Regions from separate parts of the Paenibacillus cucumis (ex Kampfer et al. 2016) genome, predicted to be linked through region 1. Evidence: riboswitches for the same ligand, from Rfam matches in the RefSeq annotation. Region 1 holds a riboswitch; the other holds the start of a gene.
The links. A riboswitch is a leader RNA that binds a small molecule or an ion and turns the genes downstream of it on or off. The one in region 1 is predicted to bind glycine.

Region 1 (16,081 bases):
TCTTTATCCAGAACATACAAATCACCCGAATTCGGATTCCGGCTCAAAAAGCTGCTCAGCTCTGCATCCGCAATATCAATGACAAGGAACCCTTTCGGTTTCACATTTGTGGGCACCATCGGAATTTTAAAAACCATGCTGACTACATTATCAGAAGAGATCAAGGTAGGAGCCTGTTCCGTTAAAGCCTCACCCATGCCAGCAGATACAGGCACACTCTCTTTGGATGAACTTTTATTCTGAGTCACCCAGAACAAACTGTTGGTGTATGTAAGATAAGTTCCGATTCGGTCTCGAATGCTGAAATCATTGATTTTACCAAATGAACGCATCGATACGACCCAGTCCTGTTCCAGATTTACAAGGTAAGCCTGATCAATACTTGTGACCGCCTGAAGATTGTTAAAACCGGATGTCAAATCGCGAATTTCTTGAAATTCGCTACTATTCAGCGGTTGCTTCATTGCACGAAGCACCAAAGGTGAATTGACATACTGGATTGAGGACAGTTGTAAACTTCGTAATACTTGTTCTACTCGCATCTGAGTCTGATGTAGTATCTGAAGATTACTCTCGCGCACTTTCTGTTCGATATCACGCGAGGCAATCGTATACGAGACGGAACCAATCACAATGACTGGCAATGCCCCAAGAATCATCGTAAAGCAGAGTAGACGCAGTAGATATTTAGGCAAGAAGAGCATCTCCCTTTTATAAAAAATCGCTTACATTGGATTAAATTACTATTGTTATTTTAAAACCCAATCATAATCAAGTCCACATCTTTATTCAGATTTGTTGACTTGAAGTGATTTCCAGTTTATATTACATGTATATTCCTCAGGTCGAAGGAGAGATTTTGATGTCGGTGAGCGTTCTTAACTAATCAAGTTTCATATTCAGGAGTTTGGCTTTTCATGACACTTTTGCCGTCAAGGCATACGTGTGTTTCATGATGCGTCAGATCCCTGTACTTAGTTAAGAACAGCGGAAATCAAACATCGCCTCCGGGATTGCCTATGTCCGGGTCTATTGCCGCGCTGTGTTCAGCGCGGATTTTTTTTGTATAGACTCTCTTTATGGACTCTGCTTTCCCATACGTTCAGGGCGGAGAATGACGTTTGTTCATTCTCCGCCCTTTTTGTGTTTTCCATGAGAAATATTTTTGACTATATAAATTGAACTAAAGATTATTCACACATGCACTCCGATGACAGAATAACCTTCCAATCGCTGTTATCCCCAGATTTTCTTGATCCCCTTTTAGAAAGGATAAAATCTGGTGATAAAGGCGAACGCTTCGCTTCTCCAGGTCTTTTCTGTCCTCTTCGTTTCCGTGTAAATGAATAGCTCAATTTATATAAGCACAACAAAAACATTTTACATGAAGGAGAGATTTACACATGAACAACAATACCAACAATAATGACGCTAGCAAGACGGCAAATATCAAGAGTTCAAACGAACAAACCCTAACCATTCTTGGCTTCCATCATATTCAAAAAAATATTGCTGACTGCGCCCTTTCCTATCTGGGGAAACGTTATGCCCGTGAACTCAAACCGATGACCGATGTGCATCTGATTCAGATGCGTCTGGACGAAGCTGCGGAGGCCACAGCTCTTGTCCGTTTTGGGGCGAGCGTGCCCATCCCTTCGCTGGAGGGGATGGAAACGATTATCAACCTGCTTGGCACGGGATATCTGTTCAGTGAACGCGACTTCAGTCATCTCGCGCAATTTCTACACAGCTGCACACAACTGATGAAGTATATGGAGAGTAAATCCGGCATCGCTCCCATCGTAAGTCGTTATGCATCATCTATGATGCTTATAGAACCCTTACGAAGTGAAATCGAACGCTGTATCCACAACGGTCGAATTCAGGATCAAGCGAGCAAGGAACTCTTACGGATTCGAAAGAAAATGACCGTGCATGAGGAACGCATGAAGCGCAAGCTGGATTCACTGGTTAGCAAGCACCGTTCGATCATGCAGGAGCAGGTCGTGAGCCAGCGAAATGGAAAAACCGTACTGCCCATTAAAAAAGAGTTCCGTAAACAGGTTAAAGGCAGTGTACTCGACGAATCGGGTAGCGGCCAAACCGTATATATCGAACCAGCCGAGCTGTCAGGACTGCAGATAGAACTCTCTTCACTGCAAGCCGAGGAGTCCAGGGAAGAGATGAAAATCCTTGGAGACTTGACTTCCCTGGCCGAATCGTACAGCCGGGAAATTGCACTGAATACAGAAACCGTTGGCGTGCTTGACTTCCTGTTTGCCAAAGCAAAATATGCGGCGGCTATAGATGGTCAATCCGTACGCGTTAATAGCAACGGTAAAGTTAAACTGCAACGAGCGAGACACCCCTTGATGGGGCCGTCCATGGTCCCGCTTGATTTTTCCATCGGATACACTTACTCGTCCCTTATCATTACAGGCCCGAACACAGGCGGTAAAACCGTTGCTCTCAAAACAATGGGGTTGCTCACTCTCATGGTGCAATCTGGGCTGCTTGTTCCTGTGGATGAAAGAGGTGAAATGGCCGTGTATGAACAGATCGCAGTGGATATTGGCGATGGACAGAGTCTTGAGCAGGCACTCAGCACATTCTCAGCGCATATTCGGAATATGATTACCATTCTGGAGCAGGCGAATCCTTCCACGCTTGTACTGATTGACGAGATGGCATCAGGTACAGATCCAGGAGAAGGTGTAGGACTTTCCATTGCTATGCTGGAGGAATTGCATCACCGCGGAGCAACCGTGGTAGCTACAACACACTTTGGGGAAATTAAGCATTTTGCCTCAGCCACATCTGGATTTGAAAATGCACGCATGGAGTTTGACACCGCATCTCTCCAACCTCTGTATCGACTTCGGATCGGAGAAGCCGGTGAAAGCTATGCATATTCGATCGCGCTGAAGCTGGGCATGCCCCAGCATATCATCGCTCGTTCCAAATCTGTTGTGGATGAAGCTCTCACGAAGAACATGATGCAAGATGTTGCAAAAGAATCGCAATCACAAACAGATAGTGAACATCACACTACCTTGCCTGTCTCTATGGAACACACTGATTCTATAGAGCAAAATGCACATACGACCGTCCCAAATAAGACTATATCTCCAAACGGTGCGCCTCCCGTCTCCAATTCGGCACCAGCACCAATACGTGCTTTTCGTAAAGGAGACCGCGTCTACGTTGCCTATCTGGATCAGGCAGGTATAGTAAGTGAAGAAGAGGATAACCGTGGACAGATCGGGGTCATGATTCGGGGCCGCAAACTAAAAATTCATAAGAAACGTCTGCGTCTGCACATCTCTGCTGATGAGTTGTATCCAGCCGATTATGATCTCGACATTGTGCTGGAAAGCAAAGAAAACCGCAAAAAACGCAAACTCATGGGGCGCAAGCATGTAGAGGGATTACAAATTGAGCTACCACCGGAAGAATGAAGGCACGCCCACGCATTTAAAAAATCAACCTGTGCATATGTTACTCTCATACGGGTACTTGCAGCGCAGATGGATTAAGTCACGATTATAAAAGGTGGGAGCAAAACTAATGTATTTGTTATACTGAAATCAACAAAAGGTCATTGCCCGGATTGTAAAACAATGAAAAAGGAGGGAGATAGGCCATGTCTGATCAACAGGACAGCACTCCTGGCAAAACGCTCAATGCGCTGATATGTCCACTTTGCGGAGAAAGCAATGCTTGTGCCTATGCTGAAGGTAAACCACATTCGGAATGTTGGTGCGGCCATGTTTCCTTCCCCGAAGGTGTGTTTGAACGCATTCCAGCCGAGAAACGCGGCAAGTCATGCATTTGTCAGCAATGTTTGGAGAACTATGTACGTGAGCATGAGTAACTATTTTGCTATAACCAGCTCTTATTCGCTAAAAGCGATATGAAGAGCCGATTGTTAACTAGGATCGAAAAATAAAAGAAACCATTCCCTCTCAAATGGAACTGTATCATGAATTTGAAGGGATGGTTTCTTTATATTCGAGACTTAAGTTCGTTATTACGTTTGGTATCTCTATTCCATCTATATTTCTGTATAAACAGATAGATAAACTTGCTAACGTCCCAGCCTTAGTGGATCCACGCTGAGCTTTCAATACACTATGCCAGACTTCGATTACTGTTATACAAACCGATTACATCTGTTTGTACTGCTTCACTGCCTCCACCAGTACCGGATGATTCTCATCCATACCAGTATAGTGCGATAATGCGGCTTCAACGCCTTTTTCGCGGATCATGCTTTGTAGCTCCACCGCTTCGGGATCATCAGACACATCAAACTTGCAGGCCGCCGCCATGCCCATGGCGAGATGTGTCACTGGCATGTCTTCTTCATACGCCAGAAGTGCCGGGCGAACGAGACGATCATTCGGGGAAAGCTTGCGTAGTGGCGAGCGCCCCACACGGGTTACCTCGTCGGTCAGATAAGGATTAACAAACCGCCCCAAAATTTTTACAATATACTGCTCATGTTCTTCCGGGTTGAAACCAAAGCGTTTCACCAGCACCTGACCCGTTTCCTGCAGTGCTCCATATACCACGGATTTCACCTTTTCATCGGCAATAGCCTTCTGAATGGTATCATATCCGTGCACATAGCCGATATATGCCGCAACGCAATGTCCCGTATTCACAGTAAACAGCTTACGCTCAATGTACGGTTCCAGATCGTGCACATAAACAACACCATCCATTGGTTTGAATGCAGGTGCCATTTGCGAGCGATCCACTACCCACTCGTAAAAAGGCTCCACCTGAACATGCAACATGTCTTCATGATTCTGGATGGGGACAATCCGGTCTACGGCCGAATTGGGAAAGTAAACATATTCATCAGCAAACCCGCGAGCTTGCTCATCCAGCAAAGCATACACATGCTCTTTCAGCTGAGCGCTTCCACCGATGGCATTTTCACAAGCGATAATATGCAAAGGCTTTTGTACAGAACCTGCACGTCTTCTTTGCTCCAGACCTTCTGCGATTCCTGGTGCAATATGCTTTAGTATGCCTACACCAACTGCGGTTGTAACCAGGTCAGCTTCTGCCACGGCCTTAGCAACTGTCTGCAACTCCCGTCCATCAATGGCTTTTACTCCGGTTACGGTCTCCTGATCTTTGCTTTCATTGGCAAGCTCTACGGTGTACTCCCCGCGCCTCCGAAGAGCATTCACTAGTTCCTGATTTACATCCGAGAACGTCACTTCATATCCGGCACGGGACAGAATCAAACCAATAAATCCGCGTCCGATGTTACCTGCGCCAAAGTGGAGGGCCTTCATAGCTCCATTTCACTTTCTAGAATGGTGATTACTTCCTCAGCAGTTTTCGCATAACGCAGTGCTTCCATATTCTCTTCTTCGGCACAGATTACTGCAATGCTCGTCAGAATTTCCATATGTTCGCCGCCTTGTGCAGCGATGCCAATGACCATATAAGCTTTTTCCTCTCCAAAATCAACCCCCTGCGGGAACTGAATTACCGAGATACCGGTCGAGAGAATGAACGTTTTGGATTCTTTTGTACCATGCGGAATAGCCAGTCCATTGCCGACATAAGTGGATACAATCTCTTCACGCTCAATCATTTTGCCAATGTAATCTGCAGTGATATGACCTGCATCCTTCAAAATCTGTCCTGCCATACGAATCGCTTCATATTTATCTTGAGCCGTCGCGTTCATGATGACTTTGTCTTTTGTTAACATACTCATGTTAAATACCTCCAATTTCATTTTTACTGCGATAGAACCCAACCAGTTCACGGGAAAGGTAATGGATGATTTCATCCCTGTTTCCTTTGCCCAGCAGTGTAATCATCTCTTCTTGCAGAAGCAGTGCACTAATCTCGCTGAGCACCTCCAAACTTTCTTTGGACAACTCCTTTGGCCCCAGCATCAGTAATACATGACTGACACCTTCCGGGTCCTCCACTGTTCGAAGCAGAGGTTCCTCTAGTTGAAAAAGACTGATGGACGGCTTGTAGATACTCTCACTCCGTGTATGGAAAAGGGCCAGCTGCGTCCCGGGAATCTTCTGACTTCCCATCGACTCGCGAACCTCAAGCAACTTGGCGACCTCGCCCGGGTCTTTCAATATGCCTGAGCGATGTGCAACCTTACACATCCCAAGCACACTTTGAGCAAAATCAAGATGCGCATTATCCATTGCATGTACCTGAAACTTACCGATAATGCGTACAATTTCAAGCAGCGTTGCTTCCATTCCGTCCGCATCGGAGATCCTACGAGTGGGTGTCTCCTTGCCCATGTCGCGGGATTTGCGATGTTGCCGCTGTAACGTTGTAGTTTTGATAAAATGTCGCAAGCTCTCGCTTTCTTCGGCTGTCAATAGCGGACTGACCTTGTAATACTGATCTTCCTCCATCGGTAAATCGACCGTAGACAACACCAGATCATACTCATCGGTTGGCATTCGTGCGGCTTCGTACCAAGAGACACTGTCTATAATCTGGATCTCCGGAAATTCCTTCGACAACCGGCTGGATAACATGCGCGAGGAGCCAATGCCACTGTTGCATACAACGATGGCCCGAATTTCCTGCTTCAACGCTCGCAACCGTTCAATGGATGCACCAAAGTGCATGACTAGAAAACCGATCTCCTCATCCGGCACTTCTGCTCCCGGCCATGCATGTAACACAGACCTTTTCACCTGTTCAAAAAGAGTGTCATAATCCTTGCGAATTTGTTGCAGCAGTGGATTACGTATCATCTGATGCCCTTCAAGTCGCTCCATTACCGGTACCATATGTGCAATTAAACCTTCACGTAGCAAGCGGTCTTCATGAAACGCATAACCTGTTCTTTGTTGCATCTGGTCCGTAAGCGAATGCACCCTGTCCATCAGAATCAGATCATCGATCGGGAGCAGTCGTGAAGAATGGATCTGTTGCTCTGTCTCCGTAAGCAATTGGTGAAAATAAGCTTGCTCTTCATCCGAGAAGCCGACTCCAAGCTGTGAGGATAGAACACTGCAAAGGCGCGAAGCCATGAAAACTGGCACTCTCTCTTCATGTTGCTCTGCCACGGTTCCAGTGCCTGCAATCGTTCTTATCCCTGAGGAAGAACGTTCTATGTTAAAACCTTTACGTATCCGAACCACAGCAGCCGATAACTGAATGAGCAATTTCATGTATTGCCGCTCAGGTATCTTTTCAAGCCATTCGATATCCGGTTGCCACAATGCATTTTCAATGGTAAGTACATCGCTGTGACCAATCATACTGAGCAACTTTTGATTAACGATGGAGCCTCCTTGCTCAGGCTGTCTACCAAAGAGATCCGACTCATCCAGTACTTCCAAAGCAAGCGCTGCAATGGCTCTGCGATGAATCGCTTCACTTCCGGTAATTTTGACACCGTAGCCTCGCCTTCGAACAAGCTTCAGACCCGCCTGCCGAATGCGTGACTCCAGATCATCCAGATCGGTGGTGACCGTCGAAACGGTCACTTTCAGATCGGAAGCGAGAGCAAGCAGTTTGACCGGCTCAGCTTCATCCAGCAGGATGCAAAGCATGAAGAGCTTACGCTCTTCCGGCGTAAACTCTACATATTCATTACCCTCCAGTTTCTGGCGTAATGCACTGAGGTCATCTGAACCGGAATCAATGCGTATTCCGGTTCCCGACTTTTTTTCGAGGCGCATACCGAGTGGTTCAAGCCACTGTTCAATCATCAGCAGCTCACGATGCACGGTACGTGTACTCACTTTTACTTCAACGGCAATTTCACCCGCGGTGACTTCATGGGGATGTTCCAACAGGAATTCCACGATTTCACGTTGTCTTTTGGTAATACTCATATCTCAGCCTCCGGCTCTGGGAAAACGGCTGCCCTTGTTTGAAGCTGGTTCGCAGTCTGCTCCCTTTTACTTCAAACGTTCAACAAGCGCATCGTATTCCGGGCTTTTTAGGAAGTTGTCAATGGATATATGCTCTGCATTAGGTGCTACCGAACGTGCACGATCCGTTAGTGTTTTTTGCGTAATAACAACGTCTGCGTCTTGCGGAATTTCACTGATCGCCGTGTTAGTTACAGCAACGTCAATTCCTTCGGTTTTCATTTTTTTGCGCAGAATCGAAGCACCCATTGCACTCGACCCCATACCTGCATCGCAGGAGAAAACAATCTTTTTCACATCTGCTTTTGCCTTGGATGCAACGGAAGTTGCGATATCCGCTGCTCTTTTCGCTTCATGGTTATCCGCTGTGATGGTTACGTTTGCTGTATTGCCTTGGCTCTTCATATCTTTCATTCGACTGGAGGCTTCTTCCAGATCCTCTTCCTTCTGTTTACCCGTTTTGAGTAACAGAGAGGCAATCAGGAAGGAAACCACCGCTGCCACGATAACCCCGGCAAGCATTGGGATATATCCACCTTTTGGCGTCAACAGGAAATAGGCAATGATACTGCCTGGTGATGGTGCCGAAACCAATCCCGCGCCAGTTAGCATGAACGTTAACGTACCCGCTACACCGCCGGCGATGGCTGCCAGAATCAAAATAGGTCTCATCAGGATGTACGGGAAGTAAATCTCATGAATCCCGCCGAAGAAATGAATGACCACCGCACCAGGTGCAGAAGATCTCGCCATTCCACGACCGAAGAAACAGTAAGCGAGCAAAATACCTAGTCCTGGTCCCGGGTTAGACTCAAGCATGTAAAGAACGGATTTACCTAATTCTCTTGCCTGATCTGTTGCAATTGGCGTTAAGATCCCGTGGTTAATGGCATTGTTCAGGAACAATACTTTACCCGGTTCAATAATCAGATTGACGAGTGGCAATAAGCCCAGATTCATCAAACCTTGTACGCCAGCAGACAACACTTTGCTAATGGCCTCTACTGCCGGCCCGATACCGAGCAAAGCAAAGATCGCCAAAATACCGCCGATAATTCCTGCCGAGAAATTGTTGACCAGCATCTCAAAACCGGCTCTGATCTTGCCCTCAATGGATTTATCAAACTTCTTGATCACCCATGCACCGAAAGGCCCCGCAATCATGGCCCCGAGGAACATTGGAATATCCGTTCCGACAATGACACCGATGGTCATAATCGCCCCGACGACACCACCACGTGTGCCATGCACCATCGTACCCCCGGTGTAACCGATCAGTAGCGGCAGCAAATAAGTAATCATCGGCCCTACAAGCTGCTCTATTGTCGCATTCGGAAACCATCCTGTTTTAATAAACATCGCTGTAATTAATCCCCAAGCAATAAATGCTCCCATATTGGGCATGACCATACCGCTCAGAAATCGTCCGAAGCGTTGCACACCAACACGTAACCCACCTTTGGAATTGGATGTTTGATCCAAATTACTCATTGGTTTATCCTCCTTGAATCAAGTCATTATTTCGTATGAAAGGGGTATCATTGATCCCCTGCTGTAATCCTAAGCGAGAAAACCTTCCTGTTCAATCAAATGAAAGCGTACTTTCGTCATGAACAATGATGACAACATTGGATTATGTAGTCGCTCTTAATTAGGAATATATGCTCAACCCTTTGATACGCAAGGCTTTTCTTGCCTATGACTTTATTCATATACAACATACAAAGCAATAAAATAGCTTGGTCCGTTTGCATTTTTTTTATTCATGATGCTATGTCACTCCAAAATACGTAAAAAAACAGCAAAAAACCTGCGTAAGCTCCATAGCTCACACAGGTTTAAAGAACAAGATTTTTTATATTCAAACGAGATTATATATATGTCAATAAGTACAAATCAACTCGACAATCCAGTCGAATTCTATTCCTCAGTATGTTTAAGATAAGCATCCGCCTTCAGCAATGTGGATAATGCAGCTGCTACATCTCCATCGACACGGATTTCGATCATCCAGCCTTCTTCATAAGGAGAACTATTGACCAGTTCTGGCGAATCCTGCAAAGCTTCATTCACTGCAACAATGGTGCCGCTGACAGGTGAGAACAGATCAGATACCGTTTTGACGGATTCAATCGTACCGATACTGTCTTCTGCTTTTACACCGGCTTCAAGATCAGGCAATTCTACAAACACAATGTCACCCAGCTGATGCTGCGCGAACTCGGTAATGCCAATACGTACGGTATCCTCCCCTACGGTTTGCACCCATTCGTGCTCTTTACTGTACAGGAAATCATTTCTCAATTCGCTCATCGATATCCGCCTCGCTTTTCATTAATGAGTGCATGCGTTCTTTGACCTTCACCTTTTTCCCAGACAATAGCGTATGATATTTCAGATTCAAATGTCAAGTTAGCTCACAATTTATTTAGATTTGGATACCTCTTCGTGTGTAACCTTACACTACTCTTTCTGCATATAATGGTGAATATTACAATAGTAAGCGCACTCTTTTAAAATAACCGAACATTAATATAGTATAAACATTAAATATTCGTATTTTACACAATTTCAATGATATCGTTCTTGACATCAGGACTGTATTCACGTTTTAATGAGAAGAGCAACTGAAGTTAATTGGACTACGTATGAACCGCGGATGAATGTAAAGGGAGAGATTGCCCGTACACCCGGTTTGGGGATGTGCATGAGGCGGCGCCGAAGGAGTAAACCACCGACAAGCGGGGGTGAATCTCTCAGGCAAAAGGACTTTTACAGGACGCAACTCTGGAGAGCATCTAATCGTCCTATACGGACGTTATGATCACCCAAGGGGAAACCTGTCTGAATAAACGGCGGGGTAACTCTCAGGTACAAGGGACAGAGCCTAAGAATACAGCGTGCTACTTGGCATGCCGGTTCTTTGGCCTGTCCTTTTCCTTTTTCCCAAAAAATGAATTGCAGGTTCTAGAATCGTACTGAACATAACCAATGAAAAAATGTAGAACAGTCGGCTGTTAACTCTCGATTACCAAAATTACTTAAGCATTATTGATCTGGCTCACAGAACGTGTTTTCATACTTGGCCTACTACGGCCCATGACGAGGTGATTGGATGTCTGATTTATTAAGAACACCACTCTTCCCCCTATACGCGCAATATGAAGGTGTACGTTGCATTGATTTTGGCGGTTGGGAGTTGCCCGTGCAGTTTAGCGGTATTCAAAAAGAGCATGAAGCCGTGCGCGAGCGCGCCGGGCTGTTTGATGTATCCCATATGGGCGAATTCACCGTAACGGGTGAACAGGCAGAAGCCTTTTTGCAAAACATGACAACCAACGACGTGACCGCAACTGTACCAGGTCAGGCACAATACACACTGATGTGTTATCCCGATGGCGGTGTAGTGGATGATCTGCTCATCTATAAACTCGCGGAGCAACACTACATGCTGGTCGTCAATGCCTCCAATATCGACAAAGACTGGGCATGGTTGCAGGAGCACATTATACCTGGGGTGAACATCACCAATGATTCCGAGCAAACGGCGTTGCTTGCGCTACAAGGCCCTTTAGCGGTCGATATTCTCTCGAAGGTTACAGGTTCAGAGATAGATGCAAGCTCCATCGAACCGTTCCGCTTCGTGCAGCATGCCGAGGTATGCGGAGTAAAGCTGCTGCTATCACGAACCGGTTACACCGGAGAAGATGGCTTTGAACTGTATGTTGCAGCTGATCAGGCAGCCCTCGTATGGAACGGACTGATGGAAGCCGGTGCTGATGTAGGCCTCGTTCCAGCAGGACTTGGTGCACGTGATACACTGCGATTCGAAGCGAAGTTGCCTTTATACGGGCAGGAATTATCACCAACCATCTCTCCACTGGAGGCAGGGCTGGGCATGTTTGTGAAACTGAACGCCGGGTCTTTTATCGGACACGAAGCTTTGTTGCAACAAAAAAATGACGGCCCTGCCCGCAAGCTGATCGGTATCGAAGTGCTGGAGCGTGGCATACCGCGGCCCCATTACCCGATCTATGCGGATGGCGTTCAGATTGGTGAAGTGACAACCGGTACACAGTCGCCGACCTTGAAACGTAATCTGGGGCTTGCCCTGATTGACAGCAAATATACTGCACTGGGTACACCACTGGAGATTGAGATTCGTGGCAAAAAGCTAAAAGCCGAGGTCGTCAAGACCCCTTTTCATAAACGGACACGTACGTCAAAGACACCTACCCAAGGAGCTGAGCAAGCATGAGCAAGCACCGCTACATCCCCATGACAGAACAAGACCAGAGCGCTATGCTGGCCACGATCGGCGTGGATACTCTTGAAGATTTGTTCAAAGATATCCCGCAGGAAATTCGTTACCAAGGCGAGTTGCCTGTGTCCTCCAAACTGGATGAATATGCCTTAACTCGCCATATGTCGAAACAAGCTGGCTCCAATGCCAACTTTGAAACACACGCCAGCTTCCTCGGCGCAGGCATCTATGACCACCACATCCCTTCGGTCATCAACCATGTCATTTCCCGTTCGGAGTTCTATACAGCCTACACCCCTTATCAGCCGGAGATCAGCCAAGGAGAATTGCAGGCTATCTTTGAATTTCAGTCGTATATTTGTGAACTGACAGGTATGGCGGTAGCCAACGCGAGTATGTATGATGGTGCAACGGCTTTTGCAGAAGCTGGCAATCTTGCCGCCGCAGCTACCCGTCGTAAACAGCTTATCGTATCTCGCACCGTTCACCCTGAAGCCCGTCAAGTATTGCAGGCGTACGCACATGGCCTGAGTCTGGAGATTGTAGAGATTGGTTATAAAGATGGGGTTACAGATTGGGATGCCCTGCAAACGGCAATTTCGGAAGATACCGCAGCGGTTATGATTCAGAGCCCCAACTTCTTTGGTGCCGTGGAAAATATAAAACAGGCTGCCGACCTTGTGCACACGCACAAAGGACTGCTCGTGGTGAGCGCCAACCCGCTGTCGCTCGGTTTGCTGGAAGCCCCAGGCAAGCTGAGGGCCGACATCGTCGTAGGCGATGCGCAGCCCCTCGGAATCGCCGCTTCGCTCGGCGGACCCACTTGCGGATACTTCGCCGTGTCCCAGGCTCACATGCGCCGGATTCCTGGTCGAATCGTCGGCCAGACGACCGATCGCAACGGCAAACGAGGCTTCGTGCTGACGCTGCAAGCCCGCGAGCAACACATTCGCCGCGAAAAAGCGACATCTAACATCTGCTCAAATCAGGCGTTATTAGCGCTTAGTGCTTCTGTCTATATGTCTACCATGGGAAGACAAGGCATGATTGATGTTGCTGATCTGAATTTGCAGAAGAGTCACTATGCACGAAATACGTTAACAGCTATTCCCGGAGTGAGACTTACTTTTACTGCTCCTACGTTTAACGAGTTCGTCATCCAGCTCCCTGAAGAAACCGATGTGGATGCTCTTCAGCTGAAACTGCTGGATGCAGGCTTCATCGGCGGTTATGAACTCGGACGTGAATATTCGGAACTGGCAGGACATATGCTCATTGCGGTCACCGAACGACGCAGCAAAGAAGAGATCGATGAATTCGCACGTGTATTGGAGGGATCGCTGTGACTCAGGAAACGACCACAAAAGTAACCATTGCGGGAGCTTCATCGGAAACATCTAACCTACATCAGTCAGTCAATCAGCAGACTGGAGTGGACTCGCAAGCATTAGGAACCCCAACCAGTCCGCAAGTCGCACCATCCGTTGCTCCCGAACAAACTCTGATTTTTGAACTGAGCAGTCCCGGACGTGTGGCCTATTCCTTGCCGGAATGTGATGTTCCCCGTCAGGATGCTGATACGTTGATTCCCCGGGAAATGCTGCGCTCGGAAGCGGCCGCGTTGCCGGAAGTATTCGAGGTTGATGTTATTCGTCATTATACGGCATTGTCCCGCCGCAACTTCGGGGTAGATAACGGCTTTTATCCACTTGGTTCCTGTACAATGAAATACAATCCAAAGATCAACGAAGATGTAGCACGTTACAACGGCTTTGCCAAAATCCATCCGTATCAGCATGAATCCAGTCTTCAAGGTGCTCTCGAACTGCTCCATACTTTACAAAATGATCTTGCAGGTCTGACCGGTATGGATGCCGTAACTCTGCAACCTGCTGCCGGAGCACACGGGGAATGGACCGGGCTTATGATGATTCGAGCTTATCACGAAAGCCGTGGTGAACTGCGTACCAAGGTTATCGTACCCGATTCATCTCATGGCACGAACCCGGCCAGCGCAACCGTAGCTGGATTCGAAACGGTGACAATCCCGTCGCGTACGGACGGTTTGGTCGATCTTGATGCTCTCCGTGCAGCAGTCGGTTCAGATACCGCAGCACTCATGCTGACGAATCCGAATACGCTCGGTTTGTTTGAAAAGGATATTCAAGATATTGCGTCCATCGTACACGAAGCTGGCGGATTATTGTATTATGACGGAGCTAACTCCAATGCCATCATGGGCATTACACGTCCGGGAGATATGGGCTTTGATGTGGTGCATCTGAATTTGCATAAAACGATGAGTACACCTCACGGTGGTGGTGGACCTGGTGCCGGACCTGTCGGTGTGAAGAGCCGCCTGATCCCGTTCTTACCTAAACCGATGGTTGTTCAAAATGATCAAGGCATGTACGCTCTGGATTACGAAGGAGATCAATCGATCGGTCGGGTCAAAGCCTATTATGGTAACTTCGGTATTCTTGTTCGTGCTTATGCTTATATTCGCACTTATGGACCAGAAGGGCTTCGCCGTGTGTCCGAATGTGCTGTGCTGAACGCCAATTATATGATGGCTCGCCTGGCACCTCATTACGAGATTCCTTATCCTGGCGTGTGCAAACATGAATTTGTCATGTCAGGCCGTGGCCTGAAGCAGTATGGTGTACGCACACTGGATGTAGCCAAACGCCTGCTGGACTTTGGGTATCACCCGCCAACCATCTACTTCCCGCTTAATGTCGAGGAGTGCATTATGATTGAGCCAACGGAAACCGAGAGCAAAGAGACGCTGGACGGATTTATCGATACAATGATCCGTATTGCGAAGGAAGCCGAAGAAACACCGGAATTGGTGCTCAACGCTCCGTACGGCACGCCGGTAACTCGTCTGGATGAAACGACCGCAGCACGCAAACCTGTATTAAACTGTGCTTGTAGCTAAATAAGTTAAACTTTTTACACAGTCTACTTTAATGACAGAGTCCCCCTGTGCGTGATGAGATATTCTCTCACTCCCATAAGGGGATTTTATTTTATCCACTTGTAAGAACAGCTATCCTGTCACTACGATAAAAAAGCAAAAAAAGCCGGCCCCCACTAAATCGTGGACACCGACAATATCGCTACATGAATGCAGCCCTTTATTCGGAAAAAGAAACCTCAAATCCGGAGGAAACTCCGGCAAAATTACGCTTGAATGCTTTGAACCAGTTCAACCACTTGTTCAGCAGTTTGCATTTCCAACGCTTTGGCAGCGAGTTCCTGCATGTCCGCACGGGACAATTTGGTGATTTGGCTACGCGCTGGCAGAATGGAAGTTGCGCTCATGCTGAACTCATCCAGTCCAAGACCAAGCAGCAATGGAATTGCTGTTTCGTCTCCTGCCATCTCACCGCACATGCCAGCCCATTTACCTTCACGATGCGCTGCATCGATAACCATTTTGACCAAACGCAAAATAGCCGGGTTGTATGGTTGGTAAAGATAAGATACACGCTCGTTCATCCGGTCAGCAGCCATCGTGTACTGAATCAGATCGTTGGTACCGATACTGAAGAAGTCCACTTCTTTGGCGAATTGGTCCGCCATTACAGCTGTTGATGGAATTTCGACCATGATCCCGAGTTGAATGCTATCAGAAACAGCGATCCCTTCAGCAACCAGCTTTTCCTTCTCTTCGAGCAGGACAGCTTTGGCTTCACGGAATTCACCCAGTGTTGCAATCATAGGGAACATGACACGCAGGTTTCCGTGTACACTTGCACGCAGTAATGCACGCAATTGAGTACGGAAGATATCCAGACGGTCCAGACACAGACGAACTGCGCGGAAGCCGAGGAATGGATTCATTTCTTTTGGCAGATCCAGATAAGGAAGCTCTTTGTCTCCACCGATGTCAAGTGTACGAACTACAACAGGTTTGCCT
Region 2 (16,081 bases), on a different contig from region 1:
CCGCCCAGCTTTTTGGATTCCATAGCCCACAGTTCGGTAATTTGGTCAGCGTTTCCGTAAGGTGCTTCTTCACCAGAGCTTACGTTATTGATGACTACAATAAAAACCGTTGCTACCATCGGTACCACAACAGGTACAAACAGAAAAGCTGCCAGAATCAGTAGCATGTATCTGGACATCAGTGATCGCCCAACCTTTATTTTGGGACGGATAGACTGTCCTGTTTCACTGCCTCTGTTCTGTTCAGACTTCCTTGCCTTCCGTTCTCTATACCATCTGATCATGGCTTCTTCACACGATAGCCAACACCGCGTACTGTCTGAATAATGACAGGATTGGCCGGATCAATCTCCAGCTTCTCGCGCAGATGCCGGATGTGCACCATCAACGTTTTGTCCCCATCCAGATAAGACTCGTTCCACACCGCTTCATAGATCTGCTCTTTGGTGCGAATCATGCCCATATGCCGAAGCAAATAAGCGAAGATGTGGAACTGTTTACCGGATAAAATAATCTCTTCCCCCGTCTGCTCATTCACGATCCGGTTATCCTGCTCATAAATCGACAGATGATCCAGCTTAAGTACCGCTTCACTTGAAGCTACTTTGCCTGCTTTCCGCAGTTGAACCTCAATCCGCGCTGCAAGCTCGTCCGGATGAAAAGGTTTGGTCACATAATCATCGGCAAAATCAAGTCCATGCAACTTGTCATCAATGGATGTTCTGGCCGAGAGCATAACGATGGGCACAGCAGGATATTCTTTTTTTAATCGCTGACCTACCGTGAATCCGTCGAGCCCTGGCAGCATGACATCCAGAATGACTAGGGAGCAGTCTGCCACAGCCTCGGTGGCCCCTTCACCGCTCCCAAGCCAGACGACCTCATATCCACGCTCCTCCAGATCTTCTCTCACCCATGTTGCAATTTCCGTATCATCCTCAATGTATAACAGTTTGTTTTTCATCTATGTACTCGTTTCCTTTCCGTTCCCTTTGGGTTAATGATATATCTGGGCGGCAATGCTTATCTTTATGACTTTTGGCTTTAAATTTTGAATGGGGCGAACCTCCCCGCGAGTTTAAATGCAAGCCTGGTTGCACAAGCTACAATGTCCGTTGCCTAGGCCTCAGTACATTCCATGTCGCTCGTTTAGAGCCTGCCCTATCTTTTCATACCCTCATTATAACGCAATCTGCAGTCACGTAATATGAAGCTATATCTTTCAGCAATAATGTCTACATATCACCTGTATTACTGTACTACTAGCATATTTAATCGAATTTAAATGAATTGGTCTCTGCTTACTTCATTCATATCTGACAGGAGGAATTACATATGCTGCTTGAAGCCATCTTTCACCAACCAAAACGAAACTGGGCCTATGCCTATGATCAGGATACGATTCGTCTACGTCTGCGTGCCAAAAAGAATGATCTCACCGAGGTGTATGCCCTGACTGGAGATAAATACGCGTGGGAGGAAACAAAAGATATGGTTCCTCTGACCAAATTGACGTCAGACTCTATGTTTGACTACTACGAGGGGGAAGTGAGACCTCCGTATCATCGATTGAAGTATGCTTTTTTGCTCAAAAGTGGAGATGAACACATCTGGATGACCGAGACGGATTTCCAAGAGGAGGAGCCCGATGACCCAGGCCGCATGTTTCAGTTCCCATATCTTCATGCCGGAGCTGTGTTTACACCCCCAGCATGGGTGAAAGATGCTGTGTTTTATCAGATTTTTCCCGAGCGCTTTGCCAATGGCAACCCGGATATCAATCCCAAAGAGGTTGAACCTTGGGGCGGTGAACCTACACCCTTTAATTTCTTTGGCGGTGACCTGCAGGGCGTAATCGACCACCTTGATTACCTCAGTGAACTGGGTATTAATGCGATTTATTTCACTCCGATTTTCGAAGCTACAACCAATCATAAATATGATACCGAAGACTATCTGCGCGTCGACCGCCATTTCGGTGATGCTGACACAGTGAAGCATCTGGTTAAGCTATGTCATGAACGCGGTATTCGTGTGCTGCTGGATGCCGTGTTTAATCATTCAGGCAAAACATTTGCTCCTTTTGTCGATGTACAAAAGCTTGGTGCCAAGTCCAAATACAAGGACTGGTTTCACGTACATGAATTCCCGCTCGACGTAAAGGATGGCATTCCAACCTATGAGACATTTGGCTTTGAGGCTCACATGCCCAAGCTGAATACAGAGAATCCCGATGTGAAGGCCTACTTGCTCGAAGTAGCGGAATATTGGATCAAGGAAGTTGGCACGGACGGCTGGCGTCTTGATGTAGCTGATGAAGTGGACGATGCTTTCTGGAGAGATTTCAGGCGGGTTGTTAAGGAAGCCAACCCGGATGCCTACATTCTGGGTGAGATATGGAACGAATCTTCTTCCTGGCTACAAGGGGACCAGTTCGATGCTGCCATGAACTATCCGTTCACCGCCGCCGTAAATCATTTCTTTGTGGAAGATAAGATGCACGCTGAACAATTCGCGAGTGCCCTTGGCAGGCAGCTATCTCGCTACCCACTTCAAGCGAGCGAGGTGGCATTCAACTTACTCGACAGTCATGATACTCCGCGCCTGCTTACCTTGTGCGAGGGCGATCAACGCAAGATGAAGCTGGCTGCCTTGTTCCAGTTCAGTTATATGGGAGCCCCATGTATCTATTATGGTGACGAGATCGGGCTCGACGGAGAACATGATCCAGGTTGCCGCAAATGCATGGAGTGGGACGAAGCGAAGCAGGATCGGGAGCTACTTCACTTTTATCAAAAGCTGATTGCTCTGCGTCATGCTCATCCTGCACTGCGTGCAGCAGGAACCATTCGTTTCCTGCAAGCTCAGGAAGGCGGTAGCCAGCTTGTGATGGAGCGGCAAAGTGACGAGGAACGCATCCTCATTCTGTTCAACCGTTCTGAGGAAACCGCCATCGTTGAACTGGATGCAGGTGAGCAACCTTGGACGGAGCTGTTTGAGGGTAACCATCGCACCGCTCTGGAAGACGGTGTGCTTGCCATTGAACTGCCTGCTTACGGATATGCCGTGATGCGCACAGAAGTAAAGTAGATGCCTTTTTGAAACAACAATAAATGACTGCCTTCTCCAATTCTGATTGGTTGACTGCTATCTTGGCGGTTTAGGCAAACTGGACAAACAAGCGTCTCGCATAACCTGAGAAAACCAGGTTCGCGGACGCTTGTTTGTTATGAAGTAATAACGACTAACATGCTCTAATTACTACTTGCTACTTGCTAAATCGGAACCTGGTTTTGTACTCCTAAGCTATCTGACCCTGTTCCTGTATATGATCCACTTGCTATTCTGCCTCTGAGCCTGTTGTTGATGTTTCGGATGACTCATCCGGCAACCGCTTGGCCTTTGGTTTCGCCAGCTTCTCCATCATCTTGCGGCCTGTAGGTGTCTGAGCGAGCCCACCTTGCGCTGTCTCGCGGTGACGGCTTGGCATCGCACTGCCTACCTCCAACATCACGTCAATGACTTCGTCAGACGGAATGGCACTGCGTACACCAGCGAGTGCCATATCTGCGGCAGCCAGTGCAGTAACGGCACCGAGTCCGTTGCGCACGATGCATGGAATCTCTACAAGGCCAGCAACCGGATCGCAGATGAGGCCCAGTGTATTTTTCAAAGCCAATCCTACAGCATGCACTACCTGCTCTGGCGTCCCTCCACGAAGCTCCACCATCGCACCGGCAGCCATGCCAATCGCTGAACCTACTTCTGCCTGACAACCGCCCTCGGCCCCTGAAATAAATGAATTGTTGGCGATCACGTATCCAATAGCACCGGCGCAGAACAATCCATTCACCAGATGTTCATCCGTCCAGCCAAAACGTTCCTGCGAGCTTATAAATACGCCAGGAATGATGCCACAAGAGCCCGCTGTTGGCGTAGCCACGATCCGTCCCATGGAGGCATTCACTTCCGATACGCAAAGCGCATAGGCCATGGCAAGGGCAGAAGCATCACCAGAGCATGTTTCGCCTTGGCGAATATATTCGGCCATCTTTTTCCCGTCCCCACCCGTCAGTCCGCTACGTGAGGTTGTATCTTCTGTAAGTCCTTTACGAACCGCTTCTTTCATCACTTGGTAGTACTCCGACATCTGCTTTACGACGTCTGTTTCGGGTGTGTTAGTCTCCTGCACCTGCTCTTCAATCATCAACTGTGCAATTGTTTTGGACTCCGCAGTGCAGATGGTGTTTAATTCATGTAGATGTTTAAACCGCATCCGGATCACCCCCTCTCTTCAGATCAATCACACGAATATCCAGCATATGATCCAATGAACGCAGTTTGTTCAACGCGTCTTCACTCGGCGGTGCATCCATCTCCATTGCTGTAAGTGCCTCACCATCACGAGCCTTTCGATCCACTTGCATATAGCCGATATTCACTCCGGACGAGCTAATGGTTGAGGTCACGGATGCCAGAACTCCCGCTTTATCGGCATGACGCAAAACAAGTGTCGGAAACTCTCCACTGATCTGTACGCGAAAATCATTTAATGCATGCACAGATACACTGCCGCCACCGATGGAAGCACCTATTAAAGAGCATGCCCGTTCGCCGTGCCACAATTCAATCTTGACCGTGTTCGGATGAGGAGCCGGTAGACCGCTGGTGTAAAATTCAACCTCCATGCCTGCTTCATCTGCATATTGCTCTGCATCCGGTATACGCGGATCATCTGTAACGTAACCCAGCAAACCACCGATTAGTGCCAGATCTGTTCCATGTCCCTGATAGGTATCCGCAAATGAGCCATATAACGTAAGCCTTGCACGTTCCGGTGTACATCCCAGCCACTGACGCGCAATTCGTCCCAATCTTGCAGCACCGGCTGTATGTGAACTGGATGGTCCCGTCATCGACGGGCCAATAATTGAAAAAACATCTTTAAATCGCACCTGTTAACCCTCCAATTGGTTTTGTCATCGATATCTGGACAAGACCCACCACAATGTTCCTGATTTACTGATTGATGACATCAAAAAAGGACAGAAGAAGGCCGTTAGCCCTCTCTCTGTCCTTGATACCTGAGAGTTTCATGATTTTAAGCCAGGAAGAACAAGGCCGAGTACACGCAAGCACTCATCTGTTCAGCAATCTGACAATCATATACCCCTTGGGTGGCGCTTCTTCCGCGCACTCTCCAGAGTTGCGTCCAACGACGGTACATTTACCTGAGAGATTAACGGTTATGCCGGGTGCATAACTGCTTGCTCCTTCGGTGCCCAAGCCATCTGTACAGTACAGTTCTACATCTTAAATTGCATTAATCATGCCTACTTGTACTGTATTGCATCATCCTGCTAGGTCTCTCCCGCTCGTTATCATTCGCTATATTCTGTTATTTCCTTAATGAAAGTTCACCATTCTGCCATGCATTCAATCATATACAGCGTAATATGCCATACGCTATATGTCAATAAAAGTGACGTATTCTCAAAGCACATCATTTCTATATAGGATATGCTCATTTCGTTCATATGGTTCAGGGCTTGTTCGATCTTTTCTATATAAGTTGAACTAAAGATTTTACACAGTCCACTCCGTTAATGTGTAAAAGAAAAGTTCAACTTATATAGCACCGAATAACGAAGACCGCCCTCACTCCATGACAGGTACGAATCATAGACACATATGAACCTGCCAATGTACTTGTGACATAATATTATAGGCAACATTCCAGTTCGATCCTACAATTGTAGCGATTTGTGTACTCGTAAATAACTCATAAAGCATGTTCAAATATAAAAAAACACAAAAAAAAGCATGATCCTTGAACACCCTCGTTCAAAGATCATGCTGTTATTTCGTGTTTCTCTAAACATATAAATCTATGCTACACCCTTGACTCTTATTAACCAAAACGCCCCATAATATATTCCTGCGTCAAGCGGTTGTCCGGGTTAGTAAAAATGTGCTCCGTCTCCCCGTGCTCAACCATACTGCCCAGATAAAAATAAGCGGTATAATCCGAGATGCGAGCCGCCTGCTGCATGTTATGAGTAACAATAACGATGCGTAGCTCTTGCTTCAACTCCGAGATCAATTCCTCCACTTTACCCGTAGATACAGGGTCAAGCGCAGATGCAGGCTCGTCAAGTAATAGGATCTGCGGGTCTACAGACAGTGCGCGCGCGATACAGAGACGCTGTTGCTGTCCACCTGAAAGTGCCAAGGCTGACTCATGTAGCCTGTCTTTCACTTCATCCCAGAGAGCAGCACGGCGCAAGCTTTTTTCCACGATTTCATCCAGTGCCTTCTTACTTTTTGTACCGCGGTAGCGGGGGCCAAATGCGATATTGTTGTAAATAGACTTGTGAAAAGGGTTTGGCTTCTGCCACACCATGCCGATTTTCTGACGAAGCTTGATTACATCCGTCCCCGGTTCGTTAAGGTCATTGCCGTCCATCCAGATATGTCCTTCCGTGCGGGACCCGGCAATCTCATCATTCATCCGATTTAACGAACGAAGGAATGTGGATTTCCCGCAACCGGACGGCCCGATCAGGGCCGTTACACTCGCTTCGGGGAAAGTCAGGCTGATCTGCTTCACGGCCTGAAAATGTCCATAATATATGCTTAACTGTTCCGTACCAAAAGGTATGGCCATGTGGATTTCCTCCTTATTTCGAAGCTGTCATACGGCGGTACACAACCCGGCCGATCCAGCGCGCGCTCAGATTGAATGCCAGTACCAGAATGACCAGCACGGCAGAAGCCCCTGCTGCAACTTCTTTTGAATCTGGTCCGATGCCTTCACTGTTGACTTTCCAGATGTGTACAGCTAGTGTTTCCGCAGGACGAAGTGGATTAATTGGTGATCTCGGACTTGTTGGATTCCAGTCCGTAAAGTCCAGCGGTGGACTACTCATACCCGCAGTGAACATCAGGGCCGCTGCTTCACCGAAGATCCTACCGGATGCCAGAATCGTACCAGTGATCAAGCTTGGCAGTGCCACAGGCAACAGGATGGACGTAATGATCTTCCATTTGGACAAACCAAGAGCAAGTCCTGCTTCCTTCTGCTCTTTGGGAACGGCTCGGAAAGCTTGCTCTGTCGTCCGTACCATAAGTGGCAAGTTGAAAATTGCCAGTGCCATCGCACCCGATAAGAGTGAGAAGCCCAGGCCAAACGTATTTACGATCAGCAAAAGTCCGAACAAACCGATCACGATCGATGGGAAAGATGACAATACTTCGACAACCAGTCGAATGAAACTTGTAATCCGACCCGGTTTGGCATATTCCGCCATATAAATACCTCCGCCCCAGCCGAGCGGGATGGTAATAATCAGCGTTAGTACAAGCAAAAAGATAGAGTTAAAGAGTTGCGGACCAATACCACCGCCACCTTTGAGCAATTGCGGCGCACTCGTCAGGAAGTGCCAGTTGATCTGACCGATCCCCCGGAACAGAATAAATCCGAGTAAACCGAGCAAAAGTACAACAATGAATAAAGCCAGAATCACGATGACTACTGTTGCAATTTTATCCGCTGTTTTTGGCTTCATTCTCATACCCGGTTCCTCCTTTCAAGCAGGCGAACCAGAATGACGAAGACAAAGGTCATTACCAGCAGGACAAGCGCCATGCTCCACAATGCATTGTTATGAACAGAACCCATCGTGGTGTTACCCATACTCAGGGTGATTACACTTGTTAATGTTGAAGCGGATTCGAGCAGGGATGTCGGTACATGCGGCGCATTACCGATGACCATCTGTACAGCCAATGCTTCACCAAATGCACGAGCCATACCAAGGACAATACCTGTCAGCAATGCAGGTAGCACCGTCGGAATGATTACCCGATAAATCGTCTGCCAGCGTGTTGCGCCAAGCGCATAAGAAGATTCACGCAAGCCCTTAGGCAAAGCAGACAACGCATCTGCCATGATACTCGTAACTGTAGGCAGAATCATGACGGACAACACCAGACATCCGGCTGCAATCCCAATGCCGGGTCCTCCGAAGATACTGCGTAACATCGGAACAATTACGCTTAGACCGATAAATCCGTATACAACGGATGGAATACCGGAAAGCAATTCAATCGCGGGCTGCAAAATCTTTTTACCTTTACCCGGTACAATCTCGGTCATAAAGAGTGCTGCACATAGACTAAGCGGACTTGCGATCAATGCTGCAAGCAAGGTGGTTGTAAAGGAACCCGTGATAAACGGTAATGCACCATAAACGCCAGGCTCACCTGTAGGATTCCACGTTTTTCCGAAAATGAACTCACGCAGGCTGACGCCATCCTGGAAAAAGGTTGATAACCCTTTGGATGCGACAAAATATACGATGGAAAACATGACAACGATCAGGAAAACGACACATATCGACGTGTAGATCCGTCCCGTCCACTCTTCCCAGTAATGTTTCTCTCTCAAGGGCCGGCGTGGTTTCAGTTTATTGTTCATCACCGTTCCCCCTTCGGTCTGTTCCATAACAACCATCCTTCTATAGTAGAATTAGTGCAAAATATGGGATAATTTCTGAGCAAACCGCGCAAAGAGGCAGGACCTGGGTCCGCCTCTTTCGCTGTATGCGCAAGTTCAAAGAATGTTACTGAGTCACATTACCTGCTGCATCGCGTTTTACTTTCATGCCGGATACCGGAATGTAGCCCAGTTCCTTAACGTCATTTTGTTGAATTTCATCGCTGAGCATGTAGTCGAGGAATGCTTTTGTTGCTGCATCCGGCTCACCTTTTGTATACATGTGCTGGTAAGCCCATACTGGATACGTTCCTGCTTCTACGTTCTCAACTGTAGCTTCAACACCGCCGTATTTCAGAACTTGCAATTTGTCATCCAGGTAAGACAGAGCCAGGTAACCAATTGCTCCTGGAGTCTCAGATACCAGTTTCTTAACTGTACCGGAAGAATCTTCTTGGATTGAACCTTGAATATCTTCTACTTTCGTTCCCAGCGCGAAGTTTTCGAAAGTTGCACGTGTACCGGAGCTACTTGGACGGTTAACGATAACGATCGCTTGATCTTTACCACCAACATCTTTCCAGTTCGTGATTTTACCGGAGAAAATATCTACCAGTTGTTCTTTTGTCAGATCCGTTACACCTGCATCTTTATTGCTTACTGGTGCAATTGCTACAACTGCTACCTGGTGGTCAACCAGTTCTTTAGCTTTTGCTTCGTCTTTCAACTTCTCTTCAGCAAATACGTCAGAGTTACCGATCGTAGCTTGTCCGTCAGATACTTGAGTCAGACCTGTACCACTACCGCCGCCTTGCACTTGTACCGTCACGTTCTTATATTGATCAACTGCCATAAATTTTTGTCCAGCTTGCTCTACCAGAGGCTGCAGTGCTGTTGATCCAACAGCGAGAATGTTACCGCTGAGTTCAGCAGCAGTATTATCTCCTGATCCATTACTTGCGGCACCATTTGTAGTACCTGCGTCGTTTTTCGATCCGCATGCTGCAAGCACCAGTACGAACGTTAAGGTCATCAAAATAAACGGCAACTTTTTAAACATTTTTTGTTTTCCTCCCCCAATGTAGTGATGGCGTTTTGTGAATTTGTGTGATCACCATCAACTCTTTAATCATTGTAGTTTCGTTATGTCATCTGAAAATCAATGTTTTGTAAACGCAATGTTAAAAATATGAGCTAGGGATTAAATAGTTGGAACGTACTTAGGTGCGCTGGGAGCCGCTTCGAGAACGGACGTTGTTTCAATCGCTGTTACCCCTGGATATATTTGATTGTATTTGTAAGAGGAATATATCCGGAGATAAAGGCGAACGCTCCGCTTTTCCACAATCGTTCCGTTCCCTCCGCTGCGTCAGCGCTCATCTGTTTCTTAAACATTTATATTCCTAGCTAAGGCTGAGGGCAGTAAAAGAACCACTCCGTGCTGGGCGTTCCGGTTACGGATCATTCTTCCGATCGCTGTTGTCTCCAAATCGTTATGGATTTCATTTTTCATATGTAAACATTCGGAGACAAAGGCGAGCGCTTCGCTTCTACAGAATCGATTCCGTCTCCTGCACTTGATCACTTCGTTGGAATTCCAAAAGCTTTGATTCCAGCTATGGGTGGTAGCAATGAAAGGCCTGCCTCAGACAAGGCTGGCCTCAAGAATACATGAAGATAAGAATGTTTTTTTCTTTCTAACTATAAGAAACGTAGAAGTTGATCAAAAAAGGCGCCTCATATGATATGTATTACACATATCATATGAGGCGCCTTTTCATTTCTATCTCTATTTGTAAGCTCGATGCTTATTGTTATCCCAAGATCCACAGCCATAATGCTAAACCGGCCAATGTAATCAACAACGTTGGAATGGTTAGAATAATGCCTGCCTTGAAATAATATCCCCATGTAATCTTAACGCCCTTGCGAGACAATACATGTAGCCATAACAAGGTTGCAAGCGACCCAATCGGCGTCATCTTTGGACCTAGATCCGAGCCAATGACATTGGCATAGATCATAGCTTCCTTAATGATACCCTCGGTGTGTGCACCTTGAATGGCGAGCAGATTAATTAATACCGTTGGTAAATTGTTCATCACGGATGATAATACCGCAGCGGTCAGGCCCATACCTAGCGATGCTGCGAACAGACCATAATCCGCTATAGCATCAAGCCAGCTGCTCAGATGATCCGTTAATCCAGCATTACGCAAACCATAAACAACAATGTACATCCCTACCGAGAAGACAACAATAGACCAAGGTGCTTCCTTAACCACCCTTTTCAAATCTACCGCTTCGCTCTTGCGTGCAAGTATACCGAAAAGCAGGGCCACCGCACCTACAATAACGGAGACGGGAATCGGCAGAAATTCACTGGAAGCGTAAGCTACGAGCAATAGTCCCAGCATAAACCATGCAATCTTGAACACCCGTGGATCACGGATGGCTTCCTTGGGGTCACGAGCGGCCGTGACATCATACGTCTGCGGGATGCTTTTACGATAAAACAAAAACAACATCGCCGTACTCGCTGCAATAGAGAACAGATTAGGCACAAACATACGTATCGCATACTCTACAAATGTAATGCCAAAGAAATCGGCAGAAACAATATTCACCAGATTGCTGACCACGAGTGGCAATGAGGTCGTATCCGCGATGAAACCACTTGCCATGACAAATGCCAGCACCATGCGCTCATCAAACTTTAAAGCACGAACCATTGCCAGAACAATCGGTGTCAGAATCAACGCAGCGCCATCATTGGCAAACAAGGCAGACACCGCAGCCCCCAGTAAAATAGAATAAAGGAATAATTTACGTCCGTTACCTCCGGCCAGCCGGGCCATATGAAGGGCAGCCCATTCGAAGAATCCAGTCTCGTCCAAAATCAATGAAATCATAATAATGCCAACAAAGGCCAGCGTAGCATTCCACACAATCGAGGCCACATCCGAAGCATCATTGAAACTAACTACTCCTGCTGCCAAGGCAAGGATTGCCCCTCCCGAAGCGCTCCAGCCAATGCCGATGCCACGAGGCTGCCAGATCACCATCGTAATGGTCAAAACAAATATTAATATTGCTACATATACCATAGTTCCTCCTGCTGTCCTGTACAATTGCCCATAAGAACCAGACGATATATTTATACAGGGACGCAAGAGGAATGTCTATATTTATTTTTTGCTATTATTTTTTGCTATTATCTTTTACGGGATCATCCATCATTTTGAACATACCCAGCAATCCTTGTAACTGTTCAGCCATACTATTCAAATGTGCAGAAGACGAAGCAATTTCCTCAACAGAAGCCAGTTGTTCTTGCGATGAAGCCGATACAGATTCGGTACTCGCCGCAGATTCCTGAGTGACGTTCGAGATATCCGTCATCGTCTGAGCCACATGAGAGGCACCATTCTCCAATTGTTTCGTCGTTTCGGATAGTTCATCCAGCGTATGAACAGCATCCTCCACCGCTTCACGAATTTGGGCGAAGGATTTTCCAGAAGTATTTACAGCCTGTATCCCCTCACCAACACGGCTTTGGGCAGCATTCATCGCTGTTAGGGCAGAGTCCATGTCCTGACGAATATTATGCACAAGTTCACCAATCTGAGCCGCGGAACTACCCGATTCTTCAGCCAGCTTGCGTACCTCTCCAGCTACGACTGCAAATCCACGTCCTGCATCCCCTGCTCTTGCTGCTTCAATAGATGCATTCAGTGCGAGAAGGTTGGTCTGTTTGGAGATAGATGCAATGACATCAACCATACTACCAATCTCAACTGAACGGGCATTAAGAGACTGCACAACATCTCCTAACTGTTCCACCGTTTCCTGGATGATATTCATCTGTTCAACAGCTTCTCCCGCTGCTTCATTCCCTGAAGATGCTGCCCCGGATGTATTTCGCATGGCTGTAGTTATGGATTGTACACGCTCTGACATCTGACGGACGTCTTCTGCCATACGGCTCATCTGTCCAGAACCGTCCTTCACACTATTCACTTGTTGCTCTGCACCCTCGGCCAGTTCTTGGATCGCCATCGTTGAATGTTCAATGGCTTTGGTTGTTTGGTCTGCACTCGCAGACAACTCTTGTGAAGAAGCGGATACTTGTTCTGCCGTTTCCTGCACACCCAGAATCATCATGCGTAAGTTATCCACCATGCGTTCAAAGTACTTCGCGAGTTCGCCCATTTCATCTTTACGTTTACTATCCATCTTCACGGTGAGGTCGCCTTTACTTACAGCTCTTGCATTTTCCTGCAACCGTTTAATCGGGCTCACTAACGAACGAGTGAACCAGATAATAAAGATAAGGGCTAGGAATACAGAAGCCAGAAGAACGATAAGCGTAGCAAGTCTTATTTCCTTACTTGCGTCGGTGACTTCACTCTTGAACATCGTACCTGCAATTTTCCAACCCGTTGCTTCATTCGTAGAGAAAATCATGGTTTTGGAACGGCCTTCGTAATCATAGTCAAATTGACCTTCCTTGCCATCATACATTTGATCCAACACGCCGCTCTTTTCCTGTGTACCTACTTCTTGTACAGGAGAAACAACAACATGTTTATCTTTATCCAGAATAATAACGTACCCTTCTTGACCAACCTTAATCGCAGCCTGATCCCGTAGATCGGTCAAATCAAGTGACAAGCCAATTACAGCGGATTGATCCTTAAGCGTTTTGGAGATAAAAACAACCGCTACGCCATCTGTATTTTTGGTGACAGGTGAAATAGCAACCGTACCCGGCTTATCCATCGCGAGCTTATACCACTCACGCTCTCTTGGATCATAAGCTTCTCCTCGCTGGCTACTCTCTGTTGGCTTGCCGCGAACCATGACTCCTTCTGTCGACCCTACAAAAATATTTAAAACATCCGGATGCAGTCCCAGATACTGAGCAAGCTTGGTTTGAAGCTCCGTGCTATCATTTTCTCCTTTGATCAAGGACGGTTCGAGTGAATCCGAGAAGAAATTAATGTCAAAAATTTTGTTATTAACCTGACTTTCGACAATCTTATTAGCCGTACTTACGCTCTGAAGGGCACTGTCGTTCAGTTGTGCTTGTACTGTATCTTCCGCGATATACAAAGACACCAAGCCAATTGCCAAACTTGGTACCAAAAGAACAACCAAAAAAGAAACGAGCATTTTATTGCGGATATTCCAGACAAAAGCTTTCTTTTTACTTTTCTTTTTGTTCTTAGTCTCTTTCAATCGGTTCTCCCCCTTGTATTATGTCACCATGCTCCCAGCTATGTATGAACTTCTATTGGTCTATACTATATATCGGCTAATGACAGAGTTTTTTTGAATAAAAACAAAGTTCACGACAAACAAGTCACTTCAAGGGGAAAGTGACTTGTGCTGTAATGTTAATGTTCAATGTTAATGTTTAATCCAAAGGTGAACGACAGTTATCTCGCTTCTCTGTACGATGGATCTGAATATGGACCATCGGGAGGTCGTGCTGCGGGTTTACCAAAATAATATCCTTGTGCAAGTTCAATTCCAACCGATCGGCAGAAATCAAACTCCTCCATTCGTTCGATCCCCTCGGCAAGCACTTTGCCTCCAAATCGATTGGATAACTGAACAATATTTCTGATCTTCTGTTGCTTCACTTCATCCTGATCACAATAGTCGATCAGGCTGCGATCAATTTTCACAAAATCCGGCTCTAAGCGGTTCATTAGTTCGATCGTCGAAAATCCAGCGCCTACATCATCCAATGCTACGGACATACCGCGAGATCGATAAACTTCAAAAATATGCTGCAATGTAGACAGTTGCTGGATCTGTTCAGTTTCAACGACTTCAAAAACGAAATCTTTCGGATCGAGCGAGAGACGTTCTATCGCCTCAAATGTATGTGTCAGGCAATATTCGGGGTTATAAATAGAGGAAGGCAGGAAATTAACAAAACGTTTCACACCGCGAGGCAGATATTTGGCGCTTGTCTCAATGGCCTTAATACGGGCAGTACGATCCAGAAACGAATGCAGTCCCGTTTCGCGAGCTACTTCAAACAATTCATAGGAACTAAATGCTCTCCCATGTTCAGCCGGACGAAGCAAAAACTCATATCCGATAATGCACTTTGAGGCATCTACAATCGGTTGCATATAACTGGTAAACTGGCGTTCTAAAATAGTAGAAACGATATCAGCATATTTGATTCTGGCATGTTGCATGGATAGACTAATCCACTCACTCTTAAAATCATCGGTGAATGGTTCCGTTACAGACTTTAACAGAACGGCCAGCGAAATCGACAATATCTTCTCCATATCTATAATCTCTTCCATCCGATTCTGTAACTCCTGTACGTCTGAAAAATGGAACCAAAACATCTCTTCTGAATAATCAACATACCTTCCCTTGGTTTGCAGCGCTTCCAGCAAAGCAGGGGAGACGGGACGCAGGTACAAGGTACCTTGGCTCTCTATCGGATAGATCGGACTGCAGCCACTGCAATTCATGTAGAACCCCCTTGCCAGTTTATCAAGCTACATCATTAATGTTACCAAGTTTTATACCCAAAGTTTGTAAATAGTATATCATGGGTCTAGAAATTAATCTCTAATGTTTTAATGACTTCCTATATGATGTATACAGAAACATTTGTATTCTTTCTTGCCACAAAAAAGACCAGCAGTCTGATGACTGCCAGTCTTTTGACTATACCCTTTATTAGAATCTATGAAACAGGAATGACAATTTTTTGTCCAACTTTCAGGTTATACACATTGGTGATTTTGTTTGTTTTGACAAGTACACGCCAGTCCACACCATGTTTTAAACCGATGCGATACAGGTTGTCCCCTTTTTGCACCACATATACGACTTTATGGTTCGTAGCTGGTTTCTCCGGCTGTGGTTTTGGTGTTGGTGTAGGTTTTGGCGTCGGCGCTGGTGTTGGTTCGGGTTTCGGTGTCGGAGCCGGGCTTGGTTCAGGTTTTGGTGTTGTTGCTGCCTCACCTGTCAGTTTCAATCCGTACTCTGCGAACCCATCTTTATTGGTACCAATAAAGGACATAGCCGGATTCGCCTCTACCAGATCCTTCGCATCTGGCGAAGAAGCAAATACCACCTCAAGGTCATTCAGCGCTGCCGCAGTTACACCAGCAGAAGGTTTAATTGGTGCTAGCGACCAGTTGCCATCCGCTGTCGGGTTAATCGTTTTGTTCTCACGGATATAGTCGATAATCACTTGACGGTTCTCATCCGGTGCAGCCAGAACGATACGTTTACCGTCCGGGTTAGCCAATTTGGATGAAGACGCACGATAGTTATTCGTTGCTACGATGAATTTTTGTGCTGGATCTACCGGCTTGCCTTCGAAGCTCAAGTTTTTGATCCGGCTGGCCGATGCATTAACCACTGTCGCTTTACTATCGTACTTAGCTGGTTGTGTAACATCAATCTGGTAGGTTACACCATCGATAACATCAAAGTTATACGTTGGGAAATCCATATTAATTAATTGTTGCTGACCGCCTTTAGCCGGATCAATCTGGTTAAATTGGCCTGCTGACCATTCTAACCACTCTTTCAATT

Region 2: it holds a riboswitch for glycine, as region 1 does, so the genes downstream of both, sdaAB (L-serine ammonia-lyase, iron-sulfur-dependent subunit beta) here and gcvT (glycine cleavage system aminomethyltransferase GcvT) in region 1, are expected to answer to the same signal.

What each region holds. Positions count from the first base shown of each region.
Region 1 is NZ_JACLIC010000007.1:325,786-341,866, forward strand. Features, by position in the region: gene H7T88_RS04655 (helix-turn-helix domain-containing protein) at 1-695, opposite strand, end outside; gene H7T88_RS04660 (endonuclease MutS2) at 1,404-3,458, shown strand; gene H7T88_RS04665 (cysteine-rich CWC family protein) at 3,644-3,874, shown strand; gene H7T88_RS04670 (mannitol-1-phosphate 5-dehydrogenase) at 4,167-5,312, opposite strand; gene H7T88_RS04675 (PTS mannitol transporter subunit IIA) at 5,309-5,743, opposite strand; gene H7T88_RS04680 (BglG family transcription antiterminator) at 5,745-7,853, opposite strand; gene H7T88_RS04685 (PTS mannitol transporter subunit IIBC) at 7,920-9,383, opposite strand; gene gcvH (glycine cleavage system protein GcvH) at 9,813-10,205, opposite strand; glycine riboswitch at 10,552-10,674, shown strand; glycine riboswitch at 10,678-10,778, shown strand; gene gcvT (glycine cleavage system aminomethyltransferase GcvT) at 11,008-12,150, shown strand; gene gcvPA (aminomethyl-transferring glycine dehydrogenase subunit GcvPA) at 12,147-13,502, shown strand; gene gcvPB (aminomethyl-transferring glycine dehydrogenase subunit GcvPB) at 13,589-15,097, shown strand; gene ptsP (phosphoenolpyruvate--protein phosphotransferase) at 15,343-16,081, opposite strand, start outside.
Region 2 is NZ_JACLIC010000045.1:115,527-131,607, reverse strand. Features, by position in the region: gene H7T88_RS25010 (sensor histidine kinase) at 1-284, opposite strand, end outside; gene H7T88_RS25005 (response regulator transcription factor) at 281-964, opposite strand; gene H7T88_RS25000 (alpha-glycosidase) at 1,336-3,090, shown strand; gene sdaAA (L-serine ammonia-lyase, iron-sulfur-dependent, subunit alpha) at 3,341-4,276, opposite strand; gene sdaAB (L-serine ammonia-lyase, iron-sulfur-dependent subunit beta) at 4,266-4,955, opposite strand; glycine riboswitch at 5,070-5,206, opposite strand; glycine riboswitch at 5,211-5,384, opposite strand; gene pstB (phosphate ABC transporter ATP-binding protein PstB) at 5,912-6,667, opposite strand; gene pstA (phosphate ABC transporter permease PstA) at 6,681-7,568, opposite strand; gene pstC (phosphate ABC transporter permease subunit PstC) at 7,571-8,506, opposite strand; gene H7T88_RS24970 (phosphate ABC transporter substrate-binding protein) at 8,625-9,557, opposite strand; gene arsB (arsenic transporter) at 10,312-11,604, opposite strand; gene H7T88_RS24960 (methyl-accepting chemotaxis protein) at 11,699-13,738, opposite strand; gene H7T88_RS24955 (EAL domain-containing protein) at 13,939-15,003, opposite strand; gene H7T88_RS24950 (bifunctional 2',3'-cyclic-nucleotide 2'-phosphodiesterase/3'-nucleotidase) at 15,222-16,081, opposite strand, start outside.